4 regions of the Pseudomonas sp. ArH3a genome follow, and region 3 is predicted to be linked to each of the others. Evidence: predicted binding sites of a transcription regulator. Region 3 holds the regulator's gene; each other region holds the start of a gene.
The links. Region 3 encodes sigma-54, which starts transcription at its own class of promoters, with help from an activator protein. Its sites were predicted from a motif close to ANTGGCATNNANNTTGCTNT; they were not measured.

Region 1 (5,418 bases), 1.3 Mb from region 3:
CCCCCGGTTGCGGTTTTGACCCGCCGCCCACCAGTGCCGGCCCCGACGCCGAATGGTGCGGCTGGCGAAACGGGCGGTGCGGCCAATGGCTCAGCGGCGCGAGGCTGACCACCGACTGAATCGCCGCCACTTCCAAGGCTTCCTGTTCACTCAACGGCGGCAGCAAACCGGGCAAGCGGCTGGCGAGCAAGGTTTTGCCGGTGCCAGGTGGCCCGCTAAACAGCAGGTTATGCGCGCCTGCTGCCGCAATCAGCAGCGCGCGCTTAGCCGCCAACTGCCCTTGTACTTCGCTAAGGTCTGGATAGGGTTTATTCAAGTACAGCAGGCCATCGGACTTGTAAGGCTCAATCGGCACATGCCCATTCAAGTGCGCCACCACCTGTAGCAAGTGATCCACCGCAATCACCTTTAACCCCGACGCCAAGCACGCCTCCTCGGCATTCGCCCGAGGCACTATCACGGTGCGTCCGGCCTTGCGCGCCGCCAGCGCTGCCGGTAACACCCCTTTCACTGCTCGCACCTCGCCGGACAGTGCCAACTCGCCCAGGCATTCCACGTCATCGAGCATCAATGCCGGCACCTGCACACTGGCTGCCAGAATCCCGAGGGCAATCGCCAAATCAAACCGCCCGCCGTCCTTGGGCAGGTCGGCGGGCGCGAGGTTGAGGGTGATGCGCCGGGCTGGATATTGCAGCGCCGAGTTGAGAATGGCGCTGCGCACGCGGTCTTTGCTTTCCTTGACGGCGGTTTCCGGCAGGCCCACCAATGTCAGGGACGGCAGACCATTGGCCATATGCACTTCGACGGTGACGGCAGGGGCTTCGACGCCAATTTGGGCGCGGCTGTGGACGATGGCGAGGGACATGCTCGTTCCTTGAAAGAGAGGCCGCTTCCTGCGGGTTTTTCAAGGGTAGACGAGGCGGGGAAGAGCGAAGTGGGGGAGGTTTTACAGAACGTATCCGGAGTCGTTCGCAGAGCTTTACGTGGGGGCTGGCTTGCCTGCGATGCAGACGCCTCGGTGTATCAGGCAGACTGAGGCGATACTTTCGCAGGCAAGCCAGCTCCCACACTGACCGCGTTTATTCAGCAGACGGCGGCATCAACTTGGCTTCCAACTCCGCCACTTTAGCCTCCAGGCTCTCCAACCGCGCACGCGTGCGGGCCAGCACCACCATTTGGCTGTCAAACTCTTCCCGGCTTACCAGGTCGAGTTTGCTGAAGCCGCTTTGCAGCAGCGCCTTGAACTGGCTTTCGATTTCGTTGCGGGGCAGCGGGGTGTCGCCGCTGAACAGGCGAGAGGCGTGGCCGCTCAGGGCGTCGAGGAGGTCTTTGGGCGCGAGCATGGGAAATATTCCGGAAAACTGTTGGCGGGCAGTGTATCACGCAGCGTCTATAGTCCTTTCACGGCCGCGGGCGCACGCTTTTCGCGCAGAGGCTCGGGCGGCGATGCACTGTTTTTGTGCGCATTGCAGCCGCCAATACGCCCCGCAGGTGGGCATAAGTGGGCAAAGGACTGATTTCAGTGGTTTTTACGGAGCTGGCAAGGTTTCTGCTTAGACGATCATGACCCATGCACTGATGCAGTCGCTGTGACGAATGCAGTGCGCCGACGGATCAGGGGTACAGGTTTCGTCACCAGTGGTTCGCTGGCGTCGCAATGGCAACTGCCTTGTGACGACGCGTTACAAAGCCAGGCACTGCGCTTAGACTTGAGACGGGTTTGTTTTCCTGGGGCAAGTCCACCAATTCGGGAGAGAGTTTTCATGAAGCTAGTCACTGCCATCATCAAGCCGTTCAAGTTGGACGATGTACGCGAGTCACTGTCCGAGATCGGCGTGCAGGGCATTACCGTTACTGAGGTCAAAGGCTTCGGGCGGCAGAAGGGTCACACCGAGCTGTATCGCGGCGCGGAATACGTGGTCGATTTCCTGCCAAAGGTGAAGATTGATGTCGCCATTGACGACAAGGATCTTGACCGGGTTATCGAGGCGATAACCAAGGCGGCCAACACCGGCAAGATCGGTGACGGCAAGATCTTCGTGGTCAATCTGGAACAGGCTATTCGCATCCGTACCGGCGAAACCGATACCGACGCAATCTAAGCCGCCAAACCCCAACGCCCCAGGAGAAAACAATATGACTCTGCGTAAATTCGCAGGGCTAGGAGCCCTGTTGTCCCTCGTAATGCCGGCCTTGGCATTGGCGGCGGACCCAGCCCCTGCTCCAGTCCTCAATTCCGGCGACACGGCGTGGATGCTCACATCCACCGCGCTGGTGCTGTTCATGACCATTCCGGGCCTGGCGCTGTTCTACGGCGGCATGGTTCGCTCCAAAAACATTCTTTCCGTGATGATGCAGTGCTTCGCCATCACCGGCCTGATCACCATCTTGTGGTTCGTTTACGGCTACAGCATGGCGTTCGACACCACCGGTATGGAAGCAGGCGTCGTCAACCTCAACTCGTTCGTGGGCGGCCTGTCCAAACTGTTCCTGTCGGGTGTGACCCCGGCGAGCATCACCGGCCCTGCGGCGCTGTTCCCTGAGGCGGTGTTCGTCACCTTCCAGATGACGTTCGCCATCATTACTCCTGCGCTGATCGTCGGTGCTTTCGCCGAGCGTATGAAGTTCTCCGCGATGCTGATCTTCATGGGCGTCTGGTTCACCCTGGTCTACGCACCGATTGCCCACATGGTGTGGGGCGGTCCGGGTTCGTTGTTGGGCGACTGGGGCGTGCTGGACTTCGCAGGCGGCACCGTGGTGCACATTAACGCCGGTGTGGCTGGCCTGGTGGCGTGCCTGGTGCTTGGTAAGCGCAAAGGCTTCCCGACCACCCCAATGGCGCCTCACAACCTGGGTTACACCCTGGTGGGTGCGGCCATGCTGTGGGTCGGCTGGTTCGGCTTCAACGCCGGTTCCGCTGCTGCGGCCAACGGCACTGCCGGTATGGCCATGCTGGTCACCCAGATCGCTACCGCTGCTGCGGCGCTGGGTTGGATGTTCGCTGAGTGGGTCACCCACGGTAAGCCAAGCGCACTGGGCATCGCCTCGGGTGTGGTGGCGGGTCTGGTTGCCATCACCCCGGCTGCCGGCACCGTGGGCCCAATGGGCGCCCTGGTGATCGGTTTGGCGGCGGGCGTGGTGTGCTTCTTCTGCGCCACTACCCTGAAACGCAAACTGGGCTACGACGACTCGCTGGACGCCTTCGGCGTGCATGGTATCGGCGGTATCCTCGGCGCGATCCTGACCGGCGTGTTCGCTGCGCCTTCCATGGGCGGCTTCAACGCGGCGACCACTGACATCGCGGCGCAAGTCTGGATCCAGTGCAAAGGCGTGGGCTTCACCGTGATCTACACGGCTATCGTGACCTTCATCATCCTCAAGGTGCTGGATGCGGTCATGGGCCTGCGGGTTACCGAGGAAGAAGAGGCCGTGGGCCTCGACCTGGCGCAACACAACGAGCGCGGTTACAACTTGTAAGTACGCGAAAAAAAGGTGCCCGGCTTGCCGGGCATTTTTTTGCCTGGCGTTTGTCAGTGATAGGAAGCTGTACCGGTTTTTGCTCCGCGTTTGTGATGGGGCGCACACGGTACTTTTCATCGTGCAAAAGTCTTACATGCATGTAGGCGTATTCGGCACTTTGTTTTTTCCCTGAGCGCGCTAGAATGCGCGCCGATGGGCGGAGAACTGTATGTGGCAACAGACCCTGATTACCCTATGGGCCAAGCCCCGGGGCTTTCACTTGGTAACGGATGAGTTGCTCGCCGGCTTGCCTGAATTGAAGGCGTGCCGTGTGGGCCTGTTGCATTTGTGGCTGCAGCACACCTCGGCCTCGTTGACGGTCAACGAGAATGCCGACCCGGCGGTTCGCCGTGACTTCGAGCGTTTTTTCAACTCGCTGGTGCCGCAAGGGCGTGCAGGGTTCGAACACAACGACGAAGGTCCGGATGATCTGCCGGCGCACTTCAAGGCCAGTCTCCTGGGCTGCCAGCTGAGTTTGCCGGTCAAGGCCGGCCGCTTGGCGATAGGGACCTGGCAAGGTGTTTATCTGGGCGAGCACCGTGATCATGGCGGTGCTCGTAAAGTCCTCGCCACCTTGCACGGTGATGGGGCATAAGCCACTGGTTATCCAGTGGATGTGATTTTTTTCCGGCAACCTCGACAGAGGGCGAAGCTGGGCTATAACTAATCTGCTTTTCGCAAGTCATGAGGTAGAACATGAGCGACGATGATCTGGAAAACGACGAACTTGAAGTAGACGACGAGACTGACGATAGTCTTGACGCAGCAGCTGCTGAAGACGGTCCTGACGAAGGCGATGACGGTGGCGATGACGCGCCTGTCAAAGTAGCCAAAGGCAAAGCCAAGGCCGCTGTTTCGGTAGATGAGCTGCCGAGCGTTGAAGCCAAGAACAAAGAGCGCGATGCGCTGGCCCGTGCGATGGAAGAATTCCTCGCTAAAGGCGGCAAAGTGCAGGAAGTCGAGGCCAACGTGGTGGCAGACCCACCGAAGAAGCCGGATAACAAGTACGGCAGCCGACCTATCTGAGGTCAGCTCTTGCTTGTAAGAAAAAGCCCGCCGTCGCTGCGGGCTTTTTCATGGCTGTAACAAACGTGCAAGCCCGCCGCCGTTATATGTGTGAGCAGGCAAGCCAGCGCCCACATTAGGTTTTGCGTTACGTCCAGCTGTTCAGCAGCGCTGGTAACTCCGCCAAGTTACGAATCTGCGCATCCGGGCGCTTATCCGCCTCCCAAGCCTTACCCGTCGGGTTAAACCACACCGCGCGAAGCCCTGCCTGCTGCGCCCCGGCGATGTCATCGCCTGGGTGATCGCCGATATGCACCGCCTGACTGGCGTCCACACCGCCGCGTTGCAGCGCCTCTTGAAACAACCGCGCATCCGGCTTGGCAATGCCGATATCTTCGGCGCGCAGGGCAAAGTGGAAATAGTCCGCCAGGCCCACGCGCTGCACGTCAGCGTTGCCATTGGTGATCACGCCCAGTAGGAAATGCTGGCGCAGCGCCTGCAACATCGGCTCGGCTTCGGGAAATGGCGTGAGTTGGTGTCGGGCATGTATGAACGCTTCGTAGCACACGTCTGCCATTTGCGTGGCCTCAGGCTGTGGATAGCCTGCCTCTTCAAACGCATGCATCAGTACCCGATGGCGCAGGATGCTGATGCGGTGTTTGAGCTCAGGATGGCGCTCCAGTACCTGCTGGCGAAGGCTGGCGAAGTGCTCCAAGGGCAAGTCGCCGACCTTGGTGGCGTGCACCGCCAGCCACTCGCGCATCGACGCTTCGGCGCCGATGATGACCGGTACGTTGTCCCAGAGTGTGTCGTCCAGGTCGAAGGTGATCAGCTTGATACTCATGAGTCGCCGCCCTTGATGCGTTTGGCCCGTGGATGGGCGCTGTCGTACAC
Region 2 (5,418 bases), 2.8 Mb from region 3:
GCGCACCAAGGGGATAAAGTCGGTCAGCCAGGCGTGCAGGCCTTCCTCGAGGATTTCATCGATGGCGGTGAAGCGCAGGCGCGCGTCCATCTCGGCGGCCAGGCGCTGGGCCGGGCGACCGTTGAGGCCGGGCAGGCTGGCGAGGATCTGATCGATCTCTTCGCTGCACGCCCGTAGCGAGCGCGGCACGTCGGCGCGCAACAACAGCAGTTCCGCCACTTGCCTGGCGCCCGGCGCGTCACGGTAGATCTCGGTGTAGGCCTCGAACGATGACAACGCGCGCAACAAGGCGCTCCACTGATAGTAGGCGTGGGCCGTGCCGTCGCTGACGGCGGCGGCTTGGTCGCCGGCCATTTCGTAGCGCGCATCCAGCAGGCGCAGGGTGTTGTCGGCGCGCTCGATGAAGGTGCCCAGACGAATAAAACGAAAAGCGTCGTTGCGCATGATGGTGCCGTAGGTGGCGCCACGGAACAGGTGCGAACGTTCCTTGACCCATTCACAGAACCGGCTCATGCCGTAGCGGCTAAGGCCCTGCTGGGCGATATCGCGAATATCCAGCCAGGTGGCGTTAATGTTTTCCCACATGTCGGCGGTGATTCGCCCACGCACCGCATGGGCGCTGGCCCGCGCGGCGCCGAGGCAACTGTAGATGCTCGCCGGGTTGGCCGCGTCCAGCGCGAAGAAGTGCAGCAGGCGCTCGGCATGCAGTTCGCCGTGGCGTTCGTGGTAATCATCGAGGGTGCCGGTGATCAGCAGCGGCATCGCCAACTCATGCAGGCCATCACCGCGCCCATCCTGCGGCATCAGCGACAACGAATAGCTGACATCGAGCATGCGCGCGAGGTTTTCCGCGCGCTCCAGGTAGCGCGACATCCAGTACAAATCCGAGGCAGTTCTACTCAACATGGCATCAGTCCTCGACCACCCAAGTGTCTTTGGTACCGCCGCCCTGGGAGGAGTTGACCACCAGCGAGCCTTCGCGCAAGGCCACGCGGGTCAAACCACCGGGCACTACGCGGGTTTCCTTGCCGGACAACACGAACGGCCGCAGGTCGATATGGCGTGGTGCGATGCCATTTTCGACGAAGGTCGGGCAGGTGGATAAACACAGGGTCGGCTGCGCGATGTAGGCGTGAGGTTTGGCCTTGATACGCGCACGGAAGGCTTCGATTTCCGCTTGGGTGGACGCGGGGCCGACCAGCATGCCGTAGCCGCCGGAACCCTGGGTTTCCTTGACTACCAGATCTGGCAGGTTGGCCAGCACGTGAGACAGTTCGTCGGGCTTGCGGCATTGAAACGTAGGAACGTTCTTCAGGATCGGCTCTTCATCCAGGTAAAAACGGATCATCTCGGTGACGAAGGGGTACACCGATTTGTCATCCGCCACCCCGGTGCCAATCGCGTTGGCCAGTACCACATTGCCCGAGCGATACGCCGCCAGCAGGCCGGGCACGCCGAGCATGGAGTACGGATTGAAGGCCAGCGGGTCGAGGAACGCGTCGTCGAGGCGACGGTAGATCACATCGACCGCCTTGGGGCCGTCGGTGGTACGCATGAACACGCGGTCATCGCGCACGAACAGGTCGGCGCCTTCCACCAGCTCCACACCCATTTCCCGCGCCAGGAAGGCATGCTCGAAAAACGCGCTATTGAAGCGTCCCGGGGTCAGCACCACTACGCTGGGGTTATCCAGCGGGCTTGAGCTTTTCAGGGTGTCGAGCAGCAGGTTGGGGTAGTGGTCGATGGGCGCGATGCGCTGGGCGGCGAACAGTTCGGGAAACAGGCGCATCATCATCTTGCGGTCTTCGAGCATGTAGCTGACGCCGCTCGGCGTGCGCAGGTTGTCTTCCAGCACGTAGTAGGTGCCGTCGCCATCACGTACGAGGTCGACGCCGGAGATGTGGGAATACAGACCGCGGTGCAAGTCCAGGCCCTGCATGGCCAGCTGGTATTGTTCGTTGGCCAGCACCTGTTCGGCAGGGATGATCCCGGCCTTGATGATGCGTTGCTCGTGGTACAGGTCGGCCAGAAACATGTTCAGCGCCTTGACCCGTTGAATGCAGCCGCGCTCGACGATCCGCCATTCGCTCGCCGGAATGCTGCGCGGGATGGTGTCGAAAGGAATCAGGCGCTCGGTGCCCTGCTCGTCCCCGTAAAGGGTGAAGGTGATGCCGGCGCGATGGAACAGCAAATCGGCTTCGCGCCGGCGCTGAGCCAGCAGCTCGGCCGGTGTTTCGGCCAACCAGCGGGCGAACTCGCGGTAATGGGGGCGGACCTGCCCTGCCCCGTCGTACATTTCATCGTAATAAGTGCGGGTCATGCCGTACTCCTTGTCACCCGGGCGTTTGAACTATCGCAAAGCCCGTGCCATCGGCATAAACACTTAAAAATCAGTGAGTTGAATTGCCACTGGGATCTATACGCACCGTCCTGGTGCGCAGAATGCCCGCCGTCGTGTGCCGCGCTTCATCACAATGCGGGCTTTGACTATCAACAGCATAGTCAGAGTTGATTTCACTGCCCGCCCACGCCTGCGGATAATCACCCCCATCGGCTGAACAGGATGCGTCCTACAGCTTCAGCGAACCGCTCTTCCCTTTAGGCCACCCTCTTTGGGTGGCTTTTTTTTGGTGCGAGAAAACACGCTGCAAGTTCCGAGAGTTTTCCTACAGCACAAACAAAATCGGCCGACCCAAAGGTCAGCCGATACGCTGCGTTTCTCATTCTGCTCTGTGCAGTGAATTACATCGGTAACCCACGCACCTCCTGCTTGACGCCCCATCCCTCGATGATCCCGCCCAAAGGCTCGACCACCGCCTCAAAGTCTTGCTCGAAGTCTCCTATGCCGTCGTAGGTTGCGAACATGATTTTGCTCAGTTCCAGGTACCAGGCGCCATCATCGCGCGCGCTGACCTGGGCATTCAGGGATTCCCCACGAAATCGACCCGCAGCCCTGCGCGCCCGTTCCTCATCCGGGAATATGGCGTAGAACTCGATGGGGTGAAAACGTGAGAAGTCAAAGCCGCCCTCTTTCATGCGGCGCAATACGTTGGTGCTGATGTCTTCTTGATAGGCTGTGCTCATGAAACGTCCTCCTCAAACTGATGGATAGACTTTCCGTGCTTCCCGAAGACCGCGCCCTGCTGGCGCCGGTGCTACGGCATTAACGACACCGTGGGAAAACAAGCATGTAGCTGACAAGACCAGACCTTAGCGATTCATTCGCTGATCTCACTTGCAGAGTAGCGCGAAGCTATCACCTCCACCAGAGGCGCTTTAAAGGCATACAGAGAATGTTCAGGCGGCAGGCGATATGTCGAGGATTTGAATGCTGTTCTGGTCTTTCAGAATCTTGACCGTAGGCTCGGGTTTACGGCCTTCCAGGTCATTGAGGTCAAGTTCGGCGGCCACAGGTACGAGCTTGTTGCGAATCATGTGCGCCGCATCTTCGAGGCTGGGCTTCTGGTCGCAGGTGAACTGCTCGACGGACTTTACGCCGTGATCATCAACGAAGGTAATCTGCCACTTTTGCATCGGTGCCTCCTCGATAAAACCCGTGTGTGGGCTTACAACTATCTGGACCTTGAGGGCTCGGCAAACGTTCCACTCATGTCCGGAGGCACCGGATCAACTGCGCTTATTTTTCAGCGTGTTCTTTCAAGGCTTTCAAGGTGTTGAACGGCGCGTCCACCACAAACTTGTTGGCCAGCCACGATGGCACGCTGCCGCCTGGCTCGGTGTGCACCTGGTAGGTCACTTCGGTCTGGTTGTCGCCTTTGGGCACCAGTTTCCAATAACCGTCTACCTGGGCCACTCGCACGTAACCTTTGACTTCCGGCTGGTAGGTCGGCACTTCCAGCAGTTTGCGCGTCACGGTGCCGTCGGCGGCCTTGGAGGTGGTGATTTCGAGGATCGAATCACGGTCGGTCACCGGGAACGGTGCCTTGAACTGGGTGTAGGTCCAGCTCTTGTCGCCTTCGGTCTTGAGCAGTTTTTGCGATTTGCATTCGTGGATCCAGGAGCAGGCACCGGCCACGTCTTCCTGCAGGGCCTGGATCTTGGCCACTGGCGCCTTGATCAAGGTGACACCGCGATACGCCTTGTATTTGGAACCGGCAATTTCGCTCAGGGACACCTTGATACCGTCTTCGTCCTTGGCGACTTGCCAATCCTCAGCCTGGGCAGTGGCAGCAAACAACACCGTAAAACCGCACAGCACAGCCATTCGTTTCAGCGAACCCATTGTTGTATTCCTTATTGTCGACGTTCTGAAAGTAAGTTCCGAAAGTAAAGCCCATCAAGCCGCCGTCATCTGCTCCCACCAGCCGATCAACCGGATCGCATCGGCTTGGTCGGTGCCACAGACATCCAGATCCGCCTTGAAATCACTGCACACCGCTGGGCGTTCCGGTTGGCCAAACAGCTGGCATAGCTGTTCGACCGACAGGTGCAAGCAGCGTTCGCCCGCCGGTTTGCCATGGGGCATGCCCGGCAATGGCGAACTGATGGAGGGGGCGATGCAGCATGCGCCACAGCCTTCACGGCATTTCATGACCAGCAGGTCCTCGACGACTCAATGTGGATGGCCGGGCTAGAGTACGCCCTTAAACAGCCGTTTTAAAATGGTCTAACAGGGGTTTTTCGCACAAAACAAAAGTGACCGACCAGTCTGCGACAGATGGTCGGTGGGCGACGTCACCTTTGCGGGAAAAATTATTGCTTGAATTCGAAATCCAGCGCGGCGCCTTCGATATCGCGCCGCTCTTCGTTACGCAGTTGCAGCTTCATCTCGTTGCTGAGCAGGCGCCCGTTGATCTGGAACGCGCTGTTGTCGGTAGGCTTTTCGCCAAACATGGGCGGCAACAACGGCACGCTCTTGGGTTTGGGCATGGTGCCGATGGGCTGCAAGTGCCTGACCATCTCAGAGGGCAAAGACAGGTCCAACTGTGCCGATGGCAGTTTAGTCTGGGCCACTTCACGGGCCGACTTGGATTTGCTCGCAATCGGTGCGCGCTTTTTGACCTTCGCGGCTTTCTTCTTGGCGACCGGGGCTTTTTTAGCCGGGACCGGTTTCTTCGCTGGGGTCTTTTGCTCGGTACTGGCCGCGGGCGTGCTTTTGGTCACGGGAGCCGCCGCCAGCACGGTGCCAACGTTACACAGGCTTAACAGGCCAATCACCACAGCAGCGCGAAAAATAGAGGTCATATCGCCTACAGCATTAACGGCAGAGGGCCATATGCTCGCTTGTTGTGCGCGGCCTGACAAGCCTGGAGATCAGCCAGCGATCGATACTGTCCCCTTTCCACGCCTCAGCCAGCCGTTTTAAAACCCGGCAGCTGTCTCTTGGCACAGTTGGCTGGCGAGCATCCCCAACGTCATCAGGGCCCGTTCTGCCTCGCGGTTCCACGGCGTGCCGCA
Region 3 (5,418 bases):
CGCCGCGTCAGGGTTGGTAGAGCCGGTATTCGCTGTGTTGTGCGCGTGGCTGGTGAGCCTGGCAGAAGTTTTGTTACCGCTGGGCCTCGCGCTTGCGGCTGGTGCGATGTTGCTGGTGGTGACTCACGAAGTGATCCCCGAATCGCGCCGCAATGGTCACGAAAAGCTTGCCAGCTTGGGGTTGTGCATCGGGTTCTGTTTAATGATGGTGATGGATACAGCTCTGGGGTGAGGCTGTTGCAGCCTCACATCCCTCTCAAAGGGTGGATTTACTCACCCTCGTCGAAGTAGTTGTTGATCAGCGCCACCAAGGCATCCATCGCTTCCTGTTCCTGCTCGCCTTGCGTCTTCAGGTGAATCTTGGTGCCCTTGCCGGCGGCCAGCATCATCATCGACATGATGCTCTTGCCGTTGACCATGGACTCCGGCGTGCGCCCGGCGTAGATCTCGCAAGGAAATTGTCCGGCAACGCCGACGAATTTAGCGGAAGCGCGAGCGTGCAGGCCCAGCTTGTTGATGATTTCAATTTCCAGAGCGGGCATCGCGGGGTGGTCCTTTCAGCTAAGGTCGCGGTGGCGAACCTGGACGTTCTTGAGGGTTTGCTGCAGCACCTGGCCCAGGCGTTCGGTCAGGTAGACGGAGCGATGGTGGCCGCCGGTACAGCCAATGGCAATGGTGACATAGGCCCGATTGCTCGCAGCAAAGCGCGGCAACCATTTGAGCAGGTAGCTGGAGATGTCTTGGAACATCTCCTCTACATCCGGCTGCGCGGCCAGGTATTCGGCTACAGGCTGATCCAGCCCCGACTGTTCGCGCAGTTCTGGCTTCCAATAAGGGTTAGGCAGGCAACGCACATCAAAGACCAGGTCGGCGTCCACCGGCATGCCGCGCTTGAAGCCAAACGACTCGACCAGAAAAGCGGTACCGGGCTCCGGCTGGTTCAGCAGGCGCAGCTTGATGGCATCCCGCAATTGATACAGGTTCAGGCTGGTGGTGTTGATCTTGAGGTCGGCGAGGTCAATGATCGGGCCGAGCAGCGTGGTCTCGTCCTCAATGGCTTCGGCCAGGGAGCGATGCGGGCTGCTGAGGGGGTGGCGTCGGCGGGTCTCGGAAAAGCGCTTGAGCAGCGTTTCTTCGTCCGCATCCAAGTAGAGCACATCGCAATGAATGTGCTTGGCGCGCACTTCCTCGAGCAATTGCGGGAATCGCTCAAGGTGGCTGGGCAGGTTGCGGGCGTCAATCGAAACGGCAACCAGGGGTTGTGCCAATTCAGTGTGGATCAGCGCGCGCTCCGCCAGTTCAGGCAGCAGGCCCGCAGGCAGGTTGTCGATGCAATAGAAGCCGTTGTCCTCAAGAACGTTGAGGGCAGTGCTTTTACCCGAGCCGGAACGGCCGCTGACGATGATCAAACGCATGATTACTGCCCGCTTTGTTCATCCAGGACAACCTGATAGAGCGCCTCGTTGGTGCTGGCACTGCGCAGTTTGTCGCGTACTTCCTTGCGGTCGAGCATGCTGGCGATCTGCCGGAGCAGTTCCAGGTGTGCATCGGTGGCGGCTTGCGGGACCAGCAGAACGAACAGCAGGTCGACCGGTGCGCCGTCGATGGCGTCGAAATCAATTGGTGCATCGAGGTGCAGCAGGGCGCTCACTGGGGCTTCACAGCCTTGCAGGCGGCAGTGAGGAATCGCGATACCGTTGCCAAAACCGGTTGAACCGAGTTTTTCACGGGCGATAAGTGCCTCATACACAGCTTGCGTATCCAGTTCGGGCACTTCGCGGCCGATCAGGTTGGCAATTTGTTCTAGGGCGCGCTTTTTACTGCCGCCCGGCACGTTCACGAGGGAACGGCCGGGGGTCAGGATGGTTTCAAGTCGGATCATGGGTGGGGAGTGTTAGCGGCCTGTGCCCTGAAGAAGGCTCTGCTGCTTTTCCTTATGCTTTTTGATTTGGCGATCCAGCTTGTCGGTCAGGTCGTCAATGGCGGCATACATATCTGAATGCTCAGCATTGGCGACGACTTCCCCGCCGGGTATACGCAAGGTGGCTTCGATTTTCTGCTTCAGCTTTTCGACAGTCATGATGACTTGCACATTGGTGATCTTGTCGAAATGCCCCTCAATTCTTTTGAGCTTTTCGCCTATATAGGCGCGCAGCGGTTCGGTCACTTCCAGTTGGTGTCCACTGATATTGACTTGCATACAGCTTCTCCTTCGTTGCCAGTGCATAAAGCGGCGGGTAGGAATACCCGCCACTGGAACGCTATGGCCCGCCCGTCACATCAAACGCTTACGCTCGCTGGAAGGCGCGATCCCGAGGGACTCGCGGTACTTGGCGACGGTTCGACGGGCGACCTGAATGCCTTGTGCCTCCAGTAAACCAGCGATCTTGCTGTCACTCAACGGCTTTTTCTGATTTTCCGCGGCAACCAGTTTTTTGATGATCGCGCGGATCGCCGTGGACGAGCATTCGCCGCCTTCGGAGGTGCTGACGTGGCTGGAGAAAAAGTATTTCAACTCATAAATACCCCGTGGGGTATGCATGAATTTTTGCGTGGTCACCCGGGAAATCGTCGATTCGTGCATGCCCACCGCCTCAGCGATGTCGTGCAGCACCAGCGGTTTCATGGCCTCGTCGCCATATTCCAGGAAGCCGCGCTGGTGCTCGACGATCTGGGTGGCCACTTTCATCAGGGTTTCGTTGCGGCTCTGCAGGCTCTTGATGAACCAGCGCGCTTCCTGCAACTGGTTGCGCATGAAGGTGTTGTCGGCGCTGGTGTCGGCGCGGCGCACAAAGCCTGCGTATTGCGGGTTGACGCGCAGGCGCGGCACCGATTCCTGGTTCAATTCCACCAGCCAGCGCTCGTTGTCCTTGCGCACGATCACGTCGGGAACCACGTATTCGGCTTCGCTGGACTCGATCTGCGAGCCCGGGCGAGGGTTGAGGCTCTGTACCAGCTCAATGACCTGGCGCAGGTCGTCTTCCTTGAGCTTCATGCGGCGCATCAGCTGGCTGTAGTCGCGGCTGCCCAGCAGGTCGATGTAGTCGGTGACCAGGCGCTGGGCCTCAGCGAGCCAAGGGGTCTTGGCCGGCAGTTGGCGCAGTTGCAGCAGCAGGCACTCGCTGAGCGTGCGAGCGCCGATACCGGCGGGCTCGAATTGTTGGATGCGGTGCAGGACGGCTTCGATTTCGTCCAGTTCAATGTCCAGTTCAGGGTCGAAGGCCTCGAGGATTTCATCAAGGGTTTCGTCCAGGTAGCCCTGGTTATTGATGCAGTCGATCAGGGTGACGGCGATCAGGCGATCGGTGTCCGACATCGGCGCGAGGTTCAGTTGCCACAACAAATGGCTTTGCAGGCTCTCGCCGACGGACGTACGGGTGGTGAAATCCCACTCGTCATCATCATTGCTCGGCAGGCTGCTGGCGCTGGTCTGGTAGACGTCTTCCCACGCGGTGTCCACGGGAAGCTCGTTGGGAATGCGCTCGTTCCATTCGCCTTCCTCAAGGTTATCCACCGTCGGGGCGGTTTCCTGATAAGAGGGTTCCTGCACGTCGGCGTTGGGTTTTTGCTCGATGTTGTCGGCCAGCGGGTCTGCATTATCGAAGTCGTCGCCTTCTTCCTGGCGTTCGAGCATCGGATTGGACTCCAGGGCCTCCTGGATTTCCTGTTGCAGGTCCAGGGTCGACAATTGGAGCAGGCGGATGGCCTGTTGCAGCTGCGGTGTCATCGTCAGCTGCTGGCCCATTCTCAGGACTAGCGATGGTTTCATGGCAGGGGCTTAACACCTTATTCGCCGGCGCAATGCGCCATCCACGACAGGGCGCGTGAGCGCCAAACATAAGCAAATTATATGCCTGATATCGGGGGCTTTGCCTAGAGCGCGGTAACAATAAAAAAAACGAGGTTTTTATTGACTCCCGCGCGCCTTGGCGAATGGCCAGACACCACAGTGCTTACAGGCGGAACTCATGGCCCAGGTACACTTCCTTGACCAGTTCGTTGGCCAGGATAGTGGCGGAATCGCCTTCGGCGATCAGCTGGCCATCGTTGACGATATAAGCTGTTTCACAGATATCGAGGGTCTCACGGACGTTGTGGTCGGTGATCAATACGCCGATACCCTTGGCCTTGAGGTGATAGATGATCTGTTTGATGTCGCCGACCGAGATCGGGTCGACGCCGGCAAACGGCTCGTCCAGCAGGATGAACTTAGGCGCAGTGGCCAGGGCGCGGGCGATTTCCACACGGCGACGCTCACCACCGGACAAGCTCATGCCGAGGTTGTCGCGAATGTGGTTGATATGGAACTCCTGCAGCAGGCTTTCCAGCTCCTTGCGGCGGCCATCACGGTCGAGTTCCTTGCGGGTCTCAAGGATCGCCATGATGTTGTCGGCCACTGACAGTTTGCGGAAGATCGACGCTTCCTGGGGAAGATAGCCGATACCTGCGCGTGCACGACCGTGCATGGGCTGATGGCTGACGTCCAAGTCGTCGATCAGTACACGCCCTTGATCCGCCTGAACCAGCCCGACGATCATATAGAAGCATGTGGTCTTGCCGGCACCGTTCGGGCCAAGCAAGCCGACGATCTGGCCACTGTCGATCGACAGGCTCACGTCGCGTACGACCTGACGGCTTTTATAGGCCTTGGCCAGATGCTGGGCTTTCAGGGTTGCCATTCGTTAGTTCGCCTTCTTCGCGTCAGCTTTCTGCTTCGGCTGGATAACCATGTCGATACGCGGGCGAGGTGCGGTGACCTTGCTGCCATTGGCGCGGCCGGCCTGAGCGATCTGCTTCACGGTGTCATAGGTGATTTTTTCACCTTCCGTGGTGTTGCCATCGGTGCTGACCACTTTGGCCTGATCGATCAGGACAATGCGGTTCTGCTGGGCGTGGTACTGGATGGTCTTGCCGTAGCCCTTCATCGGGGCGGTATCGGCGGGCGCCTGCTTCTGTTCGAAATAGGCCAGGTTGCCCACCGACGTCACCACGTCAATATCGCCGGCCGGGGTACGCGTGAGCGTCACCGTGTTGCCGGTGATTTTCATCGAGCCTTGGGTGATGATCACGCCGCCGGTGTAGGTGGCCACACCTTGTTTGTCATCCAGCTGCGCATCGTCAGCCTGAATGTGGATCGGTTGCTGGCTATCGTTCGGCAGAGCCCAGGCGCTCACGCTTCCCAGTGCTGCGCCCAGACCGAGCAAAATAGGGAGGGTTTTAACGAGCCTCATACTGTCCTCTTACGTTCGATAGCAGGTGTATCCTGCTTTCTTTCAAATACGCTTTCATTCCCTTGCCAGTCGATACACCGCCAGCGCCGTCGATTCTAACGTCTTGCTCGGTCTGCGCATATTGCTGTTGTGGGAAAACGGTCATGCGACTGCTGGTAATGATGGTGTCGCGGTTCTTATCGTCGGT
Region 4 (5,418 bases), 3.1 Mb from region 3:
TTAGATTGAGTTCAGCCACCAAGATCAGGTCGGCTAGCAGGCCGCCTCGATTTTGCTTTTGATTTAACCACTCAGGTCGGCTACTAGGCCGCCGTGCTCTTGCTTTTGATCTTGATCTTAGGCGCCCCGTTAAACCACGCTGGCCGAACGCAGGCTTTGGAGCGGGGGTAAACCGGCAGGACGCCGGTTTAGCCGCGATGGGCCAAGGATGGCCCATGGCGGCGGCCCCCGCTCCAAAGCCGGAGTGAGGGCACACCGAGCCTAAGCGAGGTGCCGAGTGGTGGGGCAAGAGCCCTTTTGGTTACTTTTGGGGCTCTTTTCCAAAAGTGACCCGCTGTAAGAGCGGAACCCATAGCCGCCGTTACCCAAATAACGGATATGCACCCAGCGCCCCCGCGACAACCAAAGAACTCAACCCATAAAAAGATGTGTAGATACCTAAGGCCATCGCAGACAAACCAGCTCCCACATTTTGATCTTCATAAGGCTGAAATCAGGCGTAGTAATCAACCGCGCTGGAGCCCACGACGGTCTGGGTCACCGGCGCGACGGCCGCCGCCACTTCAGCATGATCACCGCCATCACCCCGCCCACCGCCACCACTCACACCGCGCGCCTGGTTCTGCTGTTGTTGCTCCTGACCTTGCCCCTGCCAGCCACGGGACTGGTCGGACACATTCACGTCAACCTGCCCCATGCCTTGCTGGGCAAACATCTCGCGCAGGCGGCCGGACTGGCTTTCCAGCGCTTCACGCACCACGGCGTGGCCACTCATGAAGGTGACCTGGGCCTGTTGGTCCGCCGCCATGTTGACCTTGATATCCAGGCGCCCCAGCTCAGCCGGCTGCAACTGGATCTCTGCCGACTTGAGGTTGGCGCTGGACAGGTACATCACGCGGTTGACCACTTCTTCGGTCCAGCCGCTCTGGTGCATGGCCAACGGCGCATTCGCCACCGGCGGCAAGGCATTCGCGGTTTTCGGCGTGGCGGCCTGTGTCAGCGCAGCCAGGCGGTTGGCGAAATCATCGACGCGGGTGTCACTCCTGGCGTCTTTCAGATCCTTGAGGCCGCCTTCGATCAGCCCGCTGAAGGCCTTGTCGCCGCCCTGGTCAGTACTGTCTTTGGTGGCTTGCTGGTCGACCATATTGGCAAGGCCGGCAGCGAAGCTCTGTGCAGCGGTCGGCTGGTCCTGAGACGTCGGGGCGGCCTTCTGCGGCGTCTGGCTGCTGGCCGAGACGTGACCGCCCTGCTCCATCGCCAGGCGCACGGCCGGCATCGAGTCCAGCGGGTCGGCGTCAGGGTCGAAGGCAGGCTGCTTGACCTCATCCGTCGCCACAACAACCGGCAACGCCTTGTCGTCCTTGGCGGCTACAGGCGCCGGCGTTTCCACGGGGACAGGCACGGCAACCGGGGTGACGGTGGCAATCACTGCCGGGTCGACGACGGGGTCAACCGGGGGTTGTTGCGCCAGGGATGGGTCGGTGGGCTTGTTGTCGTCACTGCTGGCGTCGTCGGATTTAGTCGGCGGTTTGGCAGGCAAGGGATTGCCGCTATCGGCAACGGCTGGCTTACTGGCGGCAGGCTTGTCGTTGCTGGAAACGGGCTTGGAGTTGGTGTCCGGCGACTTGTCACGCGTGACTTTGGCCGGGGCGTCGTCGATCTTCAGCGTCGGTTTCGGGCTTTGATTTGCAAACACTTGAGCGAAGCCAGGCCCCTTGTCTCGCGGGCTCGCAGCCGCTACTGGGGGCGTAGAGACAGACGCTTGAGGCTTGGCCGCAGGGGCAGCCTGAAGGAGCGAATTCGGGGCGACTGGCATAGGTAAAGGTCTCCACTGCATTGGGGGTCGGGGATGCAGTATTGGGAGATAGAGCAAGAGTCGGGCCAGATTACACTTCGCAGGCAAATGACTCGCTTAATGTGGGAGCTGGCTTGCCTGCGATTGCGGTGTAACAGTGCCAGATGGGCTGACTGACTCACCGCTATCGCAGGCAAGCCAGCTCCCACAGTTGGGTCGCCATTAATAGCTGTTACGAAGGTGACTCAGAGACTGAACCGCTGCCGTTCCGACTCATACAACGGCCGCACCAAAGCAAACTCATGATCAATCTGATCAACCAACGCCCCAAGGTCCGCCGTCGACTGGCCCGATTCAGCTTCCAAGCGCTGACACAATTGTGCCAACCGTACCGCCCCAAGGTTGCCGCTGCTGCCTTTGAAGCTGTGCGCAATCTGCCCCAACGCCTTGGCATCATCGCGCGCTTTGCGCAACGCCTCGACACGCTTCTGCGAATCGTCCAGAAAGGTATCGAGCAGCTTGGGATACTCGCTCTCCATAACCTCCTGCAAACCCGACAACACATCAGGGTCCAAATGAATCTCTGCCACTTGTTCGCTCCTTGATCAAGAATCGGCGGATTATGCCAGAGCCCCCCAGCAAAACTCCACGCATACGCTACGCCCGCCATCCGACCAGCGTACATTGCTGCTCAACTGCCGCACCAGGCTCAAGCCCCGGCCAGACAGACGGTCGATATCCAGCGGCCGCGCCAACACCTGTTCCACGTCAAACCCAAGACCACTGTCCTCGATACGCAGCGTCATTGTGCCGCCAGTGCCCGTCGGCACGACCTGCACATGCACACGCACATAACCGCTGCTCAATTGCCCCAGCCGCTCATTGCGCTGGCGGTAATAGTCGGCGAACCCCTGTGCATCGCGCTTGAGCCGCGAATCCAACCCCAGTACCCCATGCTCCAGTGCATTGGAATACAACTCGGCCATCACACTGTAAAGCGCCCCGCTCTGCTCACGCATGCCATGAATTTCCAGCAACAATTGCAGCAGATACGGCAACGGGTTGTAGCTTTTGAGGGTCTGCGCGCGGAACTCGAAACTCACCGACCAGTCCAGCGGGCACGACTGCCCGCTGTCGGCATATATCGGCTCGGCCGCCCGCAACGGCTGGCCGGCCTGCAAGGTGATCTCGACCATGCTGACGTCATCCCGCGCCTGGCCACGAAACGCCGCCAGTGCCAGTTCGATATCTTCGAACAAGCGATCAGGCTCACGGTTGGCCGCGAACACCTGCTGCAAGCGCTCGGCGCCGAACAGCTGGTCATTGGCATTAGCGGTGTCCAGCACGCCATCGGAGAGCAAAAACACACGGTCGCCCAAGGCCATGGGCCAGACTTCGGTGCTGTCATCAAACCTCTCGGCCGAGAGCACACCTAACGGCAAGTGCCGCGACACCAACGGCGTACGCTTGCCCGTGGCGACTTCATGCACATAACCTTCGGGCATGCCGCCGTTCCACACCTCCACCACACGCCGCTGGGCACTCAGGCCTATCAGGGTGGCGCAGCAGAACATGTCCACCGGCAGGATGCGCTTGAGCTTGGCGTTCATCTCGCGCAGGGTCTGCGCCAGGCCGTAGCCCTTGGCGGTCATGCCGTAGAACACTTCCGCCAGGGGCATGGCACCGACGGCGGCAGGCAGGCCGTGCCCAGTAAAGTCACCAAGCAGCACGTGCATGTCACCGGAGGGCGTGTATGCCGCCAGCAGCAGGTCGCCGTTAAACAGCGCATAGGGCGATTGCAGGTAGCGAATGTTCGGCGCCGCGTTGATACAGCCCGAATGCGCCACCTTGTCGAACACCGCCTTAGCCGCGCGCTGCTCATGCAGCAGGTAATCGTGGTGCTTGGCGATCAGGTCACGCTGCTGCAACACCGTGGCTTGCAGGCGGCGCAGGCGGTCCATGGCGTTGATCTTCGCCGCCAGGATCACTTGGTTGTAGGGCTTGGGCAGGAAGTCATCGCCGCCGGCATCCAGGCATTGGGCCAGGGCTTCGCTCTCGCGCAGCGAGGTGAGGAAGATGATCGGCACCAGTGCTTCCCCGGCAAGCTGCTTGATGCGCCGCGCGGCTTCAAAGCCGTCCATCACCGGCATCAGCGCGTCCATCAACACCAGTTGCGGGCGCTCGCGGGTAAACACCTCGACGGCCTGCGCGCCGTCGGCGGCGGTGAGCACCTGATGACCCTGGCGCCGAATGATGGTCGACAGCAACAGCAAATCGGCAGCGCTGTCTTCGGCGATCAGGATCGTCAGCGGTTCGAGAACCGGGGCCAGGGTGCTCAACTGATGTCGAACAGTTTGTCGAAGTTAGAGATGGCGAGAATCTTACGCACATCGGAGTTGCTGTTGATCACCTGCACTTCGGCATTATCGCCACCGGCATGGTCACGCAACAGCAGGAGCATGCCTAAGGCGGAGCTGTCCATGTAGGTGGTGTCTTTCAAGTCCACCACGTAGACCTCGGGCACCTTGTAGAACCGCTCGTAGGCATCACGAAAGGCTTGGTGGCTACCGAAATCGAACCGCCCCGTGACGGTGATCATCAACTTCGTCCCATCCAGGGATACTTCTGATTCGACTGACATACGACTGCTTCCTTGTCATTGGCAATATGCAACAAGGTTTAGCAGGTGAACCGGGTATGGGCAACACAGACGACCAAATGTAGGAGCTGGCTTGCCTGCGATAGCATCACTGCGGTGTGCCTGATCCACCTCGGTGCCTGTATCGCGGGCAAGCCCGACGCCCACAGTGGGCCGGTGGTGGCCGTTAGTACGGTGATTGGCGTGGAAGCCGCTGTGAGAGCTCGTCGAGCAGCTTTTGCTCGCGTTTATCTTCAATCGCCCGCGCTTCGTCGATATAGCGCTGCACCAGCTTGCGCAAGCCTTCGACTCGAGCAAACGCCGCTTGCCAGCTTTCACGGGCTTTATCGAGGTTGTTCTGGTGCCAGGCCAGGCTCTGGCGCTGTTGGCCGACAGCGGTTTCCAGCTGGTTGAGGAAGCCTTGGTAGCCCATCAGCCATTGGCCGGACACACCTTTGCTGCCGCGTTCGATCCACTGCTGCTGGTATTCACCACGAAAGCGCTCCAAGTCGCCGAGCTTGCTTTGCGCCAGGCGCACCTGGCCTTGGAAATAACCCAGGCGCTGGACCGCAGTTTTCTCGGCCTTTTCGGCCATGTCCACCACCGGTGCCAAGCGTGAAGAACGCGTACTGGCCATGGCTTAACCGCCTGGCGCCGGGGCGAAAATCGAACCCAGGTGCGCTTCGCTTTCGCCCATGCTGATCTTGTCGTTGAGGCCCTGGCGCAGGTAGGTCACCAACTGCGGTTGCAGGGCAATCGCCAGGTCGGTCTCGCGATCACCACCGGCCACATAGGCGCCGACGCTGATCAGGTCACGGCTCTGCTGATAACGCGACCACAGTTGCTTGAAATGCTGCGCGCGAGCCATGTGTTCCGGCGTGACCACCGCCGGCATTACCCGGCTGATCGACGCTTCGATGTCGATGGCCGGGTAGTGCCCTTCTTCGGCCAAGCGTCGCGACAGCACGATGTGGCCGTCGAGCAC

Region 1: glnK (P-II family nitrogen regulator) is a predicted target of sigma-54. The motif match lies at 1,537-1,556, and genes of this name have one in related genera.
Region 2: K0P33_RS24450 (circularly permuted type 2 ATP-grasp protein) is a predicted target of sigma-54. The motif match lies at 2,353-2,372, and genes of this name have one in related genera.
Region 4: K0P33_RS22965 (flagellar hook-length control protein FliK) is a predicted target of sigma-54. The motif match lies at 1,867-1,886, and genes of this name have one in related genera.

The regions. Positions count from the first base shown of each region.
Region 1 is NZ_CP080330.1:6,754,089-6,759,506, reverse strand. It holds gene K0P33_RS31260 (YifB family Mg chelatase-like AAA ATPase) at 1-865, opposite strand, end outside; gene K0P33_RS31255 (accessory factor UbiK family protein) at 1,080-1,343, opposite strand; gene glnK (P-II family nitrogen regulator) at 1,764-2,102, shown strand; gene K0P33_RS31245 (ammonium transporter) at 2,137-3,477, shown strand; gene K0P33_RS31240 (secondary thiamine-phosphate synthase enzyme YjbQ) at 3,689-4,114, shown strand; gene sutA (transcriptional regulator SutA) at 4,216-4,545, shown strand; gene K0P33_RS31230 (HAD family hydrolase) at 4,673-5,368, opposite strand; gene xerC (tyrosine recombinase XerC) at 5,365-5,418, opposite strand, start outside.
Region 2 is NZ_CP080330.1:5,338,212-5,343,629, forward strand. It holds gene K0P33_RS24445 (alpha-E domain-containing protein) at 1-906, opposite strand, end outside; gene K0P33_RS24450 (circularly permuted type 2 ATP-grasp protein) at 911-2,320, opposite strand; gene K0P33_RS24455 (ribonuclease E inhibitor RraB) at 2,743-3,084, opposite strand; gene K0P33_RS24460 (hypothetical protein) at 3,298-3,534, opposite strand; gene K0P33_RS24465 (START domain-containing protein) at 3,638-4,243, opposite strand; gene K0P33_RS24470 (YkgJ family cysteine cluster protein) at 4,298-4,552, opposite strand; gene K0P33_RS24475 (translation initiation factor 2) at 4,714-5,205, opposite strand; gene K0P33_RS24480 (PLP-dependent aminotransferase family protein) at 5,323-5,418, opposite strand, start outside.
Region 3 is NZ_CP080330.1:1,328,406-1,333,823, forward strand. It holds gene K0P33_RS05970 (ZIP family metal transporter) at 1-232, shown strand, start outside; gene K0P33_RS05975 (HPr family phosphocarrier protein) at 270-542, opposite strand; gene rapZ (RNase adapter RapZ) at 558-1,415, opposite strand; gene ptsN (PTS IIA-like nitrogen regulatory protein PtsN) at 1,418-1,882, opposite strand; gene raiA (ribosome-associated translation inhibitor RaiA) at 1,895-2,200, opposite strand; gene K0P33_RS05995 (RNA polymerase factor sigma-54) at 2,276-3,769, opposite strand; gene lptB (LPS export ABC transporter ATP-binding protein) at 3,954-4,679, opposite strand; gene lptA (lipopolysaccharide transport periplasmic protein LptA) at 4,683-5,231, opposite strand; gene lptC (LPS export ABC transporter periplasmic protein LptC) at 5,218-5,418, opposite strand, start outside.
Region 4 is NZ_CP080330.1:5,030,116-5,035,533, forward strand. It holds gene K0P33_RS22965 (flagellar hook-length control protein FliK) at 494-1,816, opposite strand; gene K0P33_RS22970 (Hpt domain-containing protein) at 2,041-2,385, opposite strand; gene K0P33_RS22975 (fused response regulator/phosphatase) at 2,416-4,134, opposite strand; gene K0P33_RS22980 (STAS domain-containing protein) at 4,131-4,436, opposite strand; gene fliJ (flagellar export protein FliJ) at 4,621-5,070, opposite strand; gene fliI (flagellar protein export ATPase FliI) at 5,074-5,418, opposite strand, start outside.